2 regions of the Variovorax sp. GW821-FHT10C12 genome follow, and region 2 is predicted to be linked to the other one. Evidence: predicted binding sites of a transcription regulator. Region 2 holds the regulator's gene; the other holds the start of a gene.

Region 1 (4,206 bases), on a different contig from region 2:
CACCGACTTCGGCATTCCGGCACTCAACGGGCGCCCGGTCGACGTGCCCATCGGCGCGTATTACGGCTCCGCGCACGGCAAGCGCGACGACACCGTGACCAGCAAGGTGCAGACCTTCACCGCCACGCTGAATCACCGCTTCAGCGACGCGCTGAGCCTGCGCAACACCACGCGCTATTCCAGCTACCACCTGGACCGCAACAACACGCTGCCCAGCGGCACCACCGACCCGGTGCGCCTGACGGTGGGCCGCACGCGCGGCATCGTCGAGCGCGACGAGAGCGGCTGGTTCAACCAGACCGACCTGACCTGGCGCAACGACATCGGCGGCTTCAAGCAGGAGTGGCTGGTCGGCGCCGAGTTCGGCGTGCAGCGCAAGCGCCTGTTCAGCGTGTCTTCCGCCACGGGCGCGCAGCGCGTGAACCTGTTCAGCCCGGTGGTGGACCCGCTGCCGATCCCGCTGGCCACCTACCTCGCCGACGGCGCGATCCCGAGCAACAGCGAGTTCAAGACCGCGGCCGTGTACGTCCAGGACCAGATCACGCTGGCGCCGCACTGGAAGGCGCTGATCGGCGGGCGCTACGACGTGTTCAAGCAGGACACCAGCTTCGAGCGCAAGCTCGCGCCGCTGGAACGCACCGACCGCAGGTTCAGCCCGCGCGCCGGCGTGGTGTGGCAGCCCGACACGGTGCAGTCGTACTACGTGTCGTACAGCCGCTCGTTCCAGCCCTCGGGCGAGAACTTCGCGCTGTCCACCGGCAACATCGACAACGCGCCCGAGATCACCGTCAACAAGGAAATCGGCGCCAAGTTCGACCTGCTCGACGGCGGCCTGAACCTCACGACCGCGCTGTTCAACCTGGAACGCTCGGGCATCAAGAACACCGACCCGAACAACCCGCGCCGCCAGATCAACGTCGGCACGCAGCGCACCAACGGCCTGGAGCTTGCGCTCAACGGCCGCCTGCCGGGCCGCTGGGACGTGAGCGCAGGCTATGCCTACCTCGACGCGAAGATGACCAAGTCGCTCGCCACCGTGAGTTCGCTGCAGCTGCCCGTGGGCGCCGCGATCCCGGTGCAGGGCAAGACCGCCGCGCTCACGCCGCGCCACTCGGCCTTCGTGTGGGCCATGAAGGACCTCGGCCACGGCTTCAGCGCCGGCGGCGGCCTGAACTACGTCAGCGCGCGCTATGCGTCGCTGAGCAACCTTGTCACGCTGCCCTCGTACCTGACCGCCGACCTCGCGGCCAGCTACAAGACCGAGCGCTACGAGATCGCGCTGAACCTGAAGAACATCGCGAACCGCAAGTACTACGTCTCGGCCCACGGCAGCGTGGACAACCTGATCCTGCCGGGACCGGGGCGCGAGGTGCAGCTGACGCTGCGCGCGAAGTTCTGAGCGTGCCGGGCGGCTGCGTGGCCGGCATGCGGCCGCCTCTTGCTTCTTGCTTTACTTGCCGGCCTTGCCCACCAGCACCGCGCCCTTCATCCCGGCGTCGTAGTGGCCTGGCTGCAGGCAGCCGAAATCGACCTTGCCGGCCTGCGTGAACTGCCAGACGATCTCGCCGGTCTTGCCTGCGGCCAGCGTGACCATGTTCGGATCGGCGTGCTCCATCTCGGGGTTCTTCTTCATCGCGTCGTAGTGCGCCTTGAGCGCCTTCTCGGTCCCGAGCACAAGCTCGTGCTTCAGGACACCCGAGTTCTTGACGACGAAGCGCACCGTCTCCCCCTGCTTGACCTTGATGTCCGCCGGCGTGAAGCGCATCGAATCCGTCATGTCGACCTGGACCGTGCGCGTCACCTTGGCAGCCACCCCGGGCTTGCCGACGGCGGCTTCGGCATCGTGGTCGTGGCCACCGGCATGGGTGCCCGAGGCGGAAGCGCCGGCCGCGGCCAGTGCGGCCAAGGCAGCGAAAACGGTGTTGCGGAAGGTGAGAGCCATGGTGTCCTTGGAGATTGGAAGGGTGGATCGGGCGGCCTGCGCGCGCATCCATCCGGTGCTGCGTGCTGGCGTGCCGCGACTCTAGGAAGCCCGCCCCGTCAATCGCCGATCACGTGGATTACAAAGAAGCAATCCGCGCGCGGCCTCTGCAGGGGTCTGAGCGGTTTCATTTCACCCGGACAAAAGAACCCCAAACGTTCCGACCGATGGCACCCGGCAGCCCGGGGTTTCCCCGGAAAAGCACCGCCGTGCGAGACGAGGGCAAGGGCCACGCTCTTGAAAGGTCATCGAATGCCCTTATGATTAGCACTCGCTGCTGACGAGTGCTAACAGCCCTCCCATCCAGTCGACAGGTCGCCGGTTTCTCCGGCGCCCGACCACAAACAAACCCGTTTCTTACCCTTCCAGGAGATGCAATGAAACTTCGTCCTTTGGCCGATCGCGTGATCGTCAAGCGTGTTGACAGCGAAACCAAGACCGCCTCCGGCATCGTCATCCCCGACGCAGCCGCCGAAAAGCCCGATCAGGGTGAAGTCCTGGCCGTGGGCCCGGGCAAGCGCAACGACAAGGGCGAACTGGCCGCACTGACCGTCAAGGTCGGCGACCGCGTCCTGTTCGGCAAGTACAGCGGCCAGACCGTCAAGGTCGATGGCGACGAACTGCTCGTGATGAAGGAAGACGACCTGTTCGCAGTCGTCGAGAAGTAATTCTTCTCCTCTCTTTCGATCTCATCCCAATTCAATCCATTCGGAGTTAATTCATCATGGCAGCAAAAGACGTAGTCTTCGGCGGCGAAGCCCGCGCACGCATGGTCGAGGGTGTCAACATCCTGGCCAACGCAGTCAAAGTGACCCTGGGCCCCAAGGGCCGCAACGTGGTGCTCGAGCGTTCGTTCGGCGCCCCCACCGTGACCAAGGACGGTGTGTCCGTGGCCAAGGAAATCGAACTGAAGGACAAGCTGCAGAACATGGGCGCCCAGCTCGTGAAGGAAGTGGCCTCCAAGACCAGCGACAACGCTGGTGACGGCACCACGACCGCCACGGTCCTGGCCCAAGCCATCGTTCGCGAAGGTTTCAAGCTGGTGGCTGCCGGCATGAACCCGATGGACCTGAAGCGCGGCATCGACAAGGCTGTCACGGCCCTGGTCGCCGAGCTGAAGAAGGCTTCCAAGCCCACCACCACCTCCAAGGAAATCGCGCAAGTCGGCTCCATCTCGGCCAACAGCGACGAAACCATCGGCAAGCTCATCGCTGACGCGATGGACAAGGTCGGCAAGGAAGGCGTGATCACCGTGGAAGACGGCAAGTCGCTGGACAGCGAACTCGACGTCGTCGAAGGCATGCAGTTCGACCGCGGCTACCTGTCGCCCTACTTCATCAACAACCCCGAGAAGCAATCGGCGCTGCTCGACAACCCCTTCGTGCTGCTGTTCGACAAGAAGATCAGCAACATCCGTGACCTGCTGCCGGTGCTGGAGCAAGTCGCCAAGGCCGGCCGTCCGCTGCTGATCATTGCCGAAGAAGTCGAAGGCGAAGCCCTGGCTACGCTGGTCGTGAACACGATCCGCGGCATCCTGAAGGTTGTGGCTGTGAAGGCTCCTGGCTTCGGCGACCGCCGCAAGGCCATGCTGGAAGACATCGCCATCCTGACGGGCGGCAAGGTCATCGCTGAAGAAGTGGGCCTGACGCTCGAAAAGGTGACGCTGGCCGACCTGGGTCAAGCCAAGCGCATCGAAGTGGGCAAGGAAAACACGATCATCATCGACGGCGCTGGCGCTGCCGGTGACATCGAAGCCCGCGTGAAGCAAGTTCGCGTTCAGATCGAAGAAGCGACCAGCGACTACGACCGTGAAAAGCTGCAAGAGCGCGTGGCCAAGCTGGCCGGCGGCGTGGCAGTGATCAAGGTTGGCGCTGCCACCGAAGTCGAAATGAAGGAAAAGAAGGCTCGCGTCGAAGACGCCCTGCACGCCACCCGCGCTGCAGTGGAAGAAGGCGTTGTGGCTGGCGGCGGCGTGGCTCTGCTGCGTGCCAAGCAAGCTGTGGGCGACTCGGTCAAGGGCGACAACGCCGACCAGGAAGCCGGCATCAAGCTGGTGCTGAAGGCCATCGAAGCGCCCCTGCGCGAAATCGTGAACAACGCCGGCGGCGAAGCCTCGGTGGTGGTGAACGCTGTGTTGGCCGGCAAGGGCAACTACGGCTTCAACGCTGCGAACGACACGTACGGCGACATGCTCGAGCTGGGCATCCTAGACCCGACGAAGGTCA
Region 2 (4,206 bases):
CCTTCGCGCACGGCACCGGCATCGGCGCGGTTGCCCAGCGCCAGCTGCAGCGCGTCGATCAGGATGGACTTGCCGGCGCCGGTTTCCCCGGTCAGCACCGTGAAGCCGGCGGACAGGTCGAGTTCAAGGGACCGCACGATCACGAAGTCGCGCAGTGCGATGCGTCGCAAAGCCATCTCAGTTCGTCCTCAAGCTGGGGGCGTGGTCCTTCATTCAGGAGCCCCCTTCGTTCCAATGGAGTTTTTTCCGCAGCGTGTCGAAGTAGCTCCAGCCGCGCGGGTGCAGGAAGCGCACCCGGAAGTCGGAGCGGCGCACCACCACGCGGTCGCCGATGGCGAGCGAGGCGAGCGACTGCATGTCGAAATTGGCGCTGGCGTCGCGCCCGCTCACCAGCTCGATCACGATCTCGTCGGCGTCGGGCAGCAGCACGGGGCGGTTGGACAGCGTGTGCGGCGCAATCGGCACCATCACCCAGCCCGGCACCGCCGGATGCAGCAGCGGCCCGCCGGCCGACAGCGCGTAGGCCGTCGAGCCCGTGGGCGACGCGATGATCAGCCCGTCGGCGCGCTGGTTGGCCACGAAATGGCGGCCCACCGACACGCGCATCTCGACCATGCCCGAGGTGGCGCCGCGATTGACCACCACGTCGTTCATCGCGAGCGCGTCGAACACGACGGCCTCGTCGCGGAGCACCTGCGCGTGCATCAGGCTGCGGTGGTCTTCTTCGTATTCGCCGGCCAGCATCGGGATCAGCGTGGCCTGGTAGTTGTCCAGCGGGATGTCGGTGATGAAACCGAGTCGGCCGCGGTTGATGCCGATCAGCGGGATGCCATAGCACGCGAGCTGGCGGCCGATGCCGAGCATGGTGCCGTCACCGCCGACCACGAGGCCGAGGTCGCAGCGCTGGCCGATCTCTTCGACCGACAGCGCCTGGTAGCGCGGGTGGGGCGGTGCGTCGGTGTCCTCGCAGGACGAACGCTCCACGAACACCGTGCAACCCTGCGATTCGAGGAAGGCGCCGATGCCCTCCATCACGCCGTCGCGCGCATCGGCTTGCGCCCGGGCGCCGGAAGCCTGGTATTTGCCGATCAGGGCGACGTGACGAAAGCGTGAGGTCATAGCTCACAAATTACAACACTAAAATCTTGCAATGCTGGACGACCGTGCCAAGTTGCTGTTGAAGACGCTGGTCGAGCGTTACATCGCCGATGGGCAACCCGTCGGATCACGCACGCTCTCGCGGTCGGCGGGGCTGGATCTCTCGCCCGCGACCATCCGCAACGTCATGTCCGACCTCGAGGCGCTGGGGCTCATCGCCAGCCCCCACACCTCGGCCGGACGCGTGCCGACCACGCGCGGTTACCGGTTGTTCGTCGACACCATGCTGACCGCGCAGCGCGAGCAGATGAGCACGCCGAGCCTGGCGGCCGACCAGCCGCAGAAGGTGATCGCCAACGCCGCGCACCTGCTGTCGAACCTGTCGCAGTTCGTGGGCGTCGTGATGGCGCCGCGCCGCGCCTCGGTGTTCAAGCAGATCGAATTTTTGCGACTCTCGGAGCGGCGGCTGCTGGTGATCATCGTGTCGCCCGACGGCGACGTGCAGAACCGCGTGATCTTCCCGGAATCCGACTACTCGCAGTCGCAACTGGTCGAGGCCTCGAACTACATCAACGCGCATTTCGCGGGCCTGACGATCGAGCAGGTGCGCGACCGGCTGCAGTCCGAGGTCGAGAAGCTGCGCGGTGAAATCGCGGCGCTGATGCAGGCCGCGGTGCAGGTCAGCTCCGAAGTGCTCACCGATGCCCAGGCCGACGACGTCGTGATCTCCGGCGAGCGCAACCTGCTGTCAGTGACCGATTTCTCCAGTGACATGGGGCAGTTGCGGCGCGCCTTCGATCTTTTTGAAGAGAAGGCACAGCTGATGCGGCTGCTCGACGTGTCGAGCAAGGCCGAGGGCGTGCGCATCTTCATCGGCGGCGAAAGCCAGGTCGTGCCCTTCGAGGAGCTGTCCATCGTCAGCGCCAACTACGAGGTCGACGGCCAGGTGGTCGGCACGCTGGGCGTGATCGGGCCGACCCGCATGCCGTACGACCGCATGATTCAGATCGTCGACATCACGTCGCGGCTGGTGAGCAACGCGCTGAGCCACCGCAAGTAAGTGGCCGCGCGCGGCGCATAGAATCGGGCCCGCGTGGGCCGTTAGCTCAGTTGGTTAGAGCAGCGGACTCATAATCCGTTGGTCGAGTGTTCAAGCCACTCACGGCCTACCACCACACATTCCCCCTCTGTAGACACTCCGACGAAGGCCTCACTGCGCGGCCTTTTTCTTTGCTGCTGCGAGGGCGCGAGCGGGGCCCGCGGCCGCCGCTGATTTCACCTACGGCAAACACAGGATTCCTTCAGGTTGCAATGCAACATCGAAGGCAGAATGCACCATTTGAGTGCAAATGTAACGAGCCGGGTGATCCCTGCGCGCGCCGCACTGCGATTCCCGATGGCCATGACCCCGCTTTTCAAGCTTCTGCTTCCGATGTCCCTGTTCGCGCTCGCTGCATGCGGTGCCAAGCAGGCTTCCACCACCGATGACGCGCCGCCCGAAGTCGGCGTGGTGGCGCTGCACGCCAGCGACGTGGCTGTGCACACCGAGCTCGCGGGCCGCACGGCCGCCTACCGCGTCTCCGAGGTGCGGCCGCAGGTCAACGGCATCGTGCGCAAGCGGCTGTTCGAAGAGGGCGGCATGGTCCGCGCGGGCCAGGTGCTGTACGAGATCGACCCCGGCCCGTTCGAGGCCGCGCACGAGCAGGCGCAGGCCACGCTGGCCACCTCGCAGGCCACCATCGCCAGCCTGCGCGGCAAGGCCGATCGCTTCGGCGAACTGGTCAAGGCCAACGCCGTGAGCAGGCAGGAACACGAAGAGGCGCAGGCGGCGCTGGTGCAGGCGCAAGCCGGCGTGAAGGCCGCGCAGGCGGCCGTGAAGGCGGCGCGCATCAACCTCGACTTCACGCGCATCACCGCGCCCATCGCGGGACGCATCGGCCGCTCCGCCGTGACCGAAGGCGCGCTCGTGGCGCCGGGCCAGGCGATGGCGCTGGCCACGATCCAGCGGCTCGATCCGATCTACGTCGACGTGGTGCAGTCGAGCCTGGCGTTGACGAAGCTCAAGCGTCGCTTCATCTCGGGCGACATGGCGCCGGCCAGCACCCAGGTGCGCCTGCGCATGGAGGACGGCCTGCCTTACCCGCATGCCGGCACGCTGAAGTTCTCCGAAGTGGCGGTCGACGAGGCCACCGGCTCGGTCACGTTGCGTGCGGAATTCCCGAACCCGCAAGGGCTGCTGCTGCCGGGCATGTACGTGCGCGCGCAGGTCGAGTCCGGCGTGGAGCGCCAGGCCATCCTGGCGCCCCAGCGCGGCGTGGCCCGCAACGAGAAGGGCGAGCCGACCGCGCTGGTGGTGGCGGCCGACAACAAGGTCGAGCTGCGCGCGCTCGAAGTGCGCAGCACCGAGGGCGAGCACTGGGTCGTGACCCGGGGCCTGCGCGAGGGCGACCGCCTGGTGGTCGATGGCCTGCAGCGCGCGCGCCCTGGCGAAAAAGTGAAGCCGGTGCCGGTGTCCACGGCGGGCGCATCGTCCGCCGCCGCGCCTTCGCCGGCCGATTGATCAGAAGCGACAACCTCCCGTGATCGCTCATTTCTTCATCCAGCGGCCCGTCTTCGCCTGGGTCATTGCCATCCTCATCATGCTGGCCGGCGGCGTGGCCATTCGCACGCTGCCGGTGTCGCAGTACCCGGACATCGCGCCGCCGACCGTGGTCGTGTCGGCCAACTACCCCGGCGCCTCGGCGCAGGCGGTGGAAAACAGCGTCACGCAGGTGCTCGAGCAGCAGCTCAAGGGCATCGATGGCCTGATGTATTTCAAGTCGACCAGCAGCGCGGCCGGCTGGGCCGAGATCAACGTCACCTTCCGCCAGGGTATCGACCCCGACACCGCGCAGGTGCAGGTGCAGAACAAGGTCAGCCAGGCCACCAGCCGGCTGCCGCAGGCGGTGCAGCAGCAGGGCGTGACGGTCGCCAAGTCGCAGAACAACTTCCTGCTGATCGTGGCGCTCTACGACGAGACCGGCCAGCGCACCGACACCGACATCGCCGACTGGATGGCCAGCAACCTGCGCGACCCGATCAGCCGCGTCGACGGTGTGGGCTCGGTGC

What was found. The regulator HrcA, encoded in region 2, represses chaperone genes, less so after heat shock. The targets are predictions, from matches to a motif close to TTAGCACTCNNNNNNNNNGAGTGCTAA.
Region 1: a site for HrcA is predicted at 2,246-2,272, ahead of AC07OH_RS18810 (co-chaperone GroES). Genes of this name have one in related genera too.

What each region holds. Positions count from the first base shown of each region.
Region 1 is NZ_JBWKNE010000003.1:497,312-501,517, reverse strand. It holds gene AC07OH_RS18820 (TonB-dependent receptor) at 1-1,399, shown strand, start outside; gene AC07OH_RS18815 (cupredoxin domain-containing protein) at 1,451-1,942, opposite strand; gene AC07OH_RS18810 (co-chaperone GroES) at 2,359-2,649, shown strand; gene groL (chaperonin GroEL) at 2,706-4,206, shown strand, end outside.
Region 2 is NZ_JBWKNE010000004.1:363,386-367,591, reverse strand. It holds gene recN (DNA repair protein RecN) at 1-176, opposite strand, end outside; gene AC07OH_RS21090 (NAD kinase) at 214-1,119, opposite strand; gene hrcA (heat-inducible transcriptional repressor HrcA) at 1,151-2,158, shown strand; tRNA gene AC07OH_RS21080 (tRNA-Ile) at 2,194-2,270, shown strand; gene AC07OH_RS21075 (efflux RND transporter periplasmic adaptor subunit) at 2,531-3,658, shown strand; gene AC07OH_RS21070 (efflux RND transporter permease subunit) at 3,678-4,206, shown strand, end outside.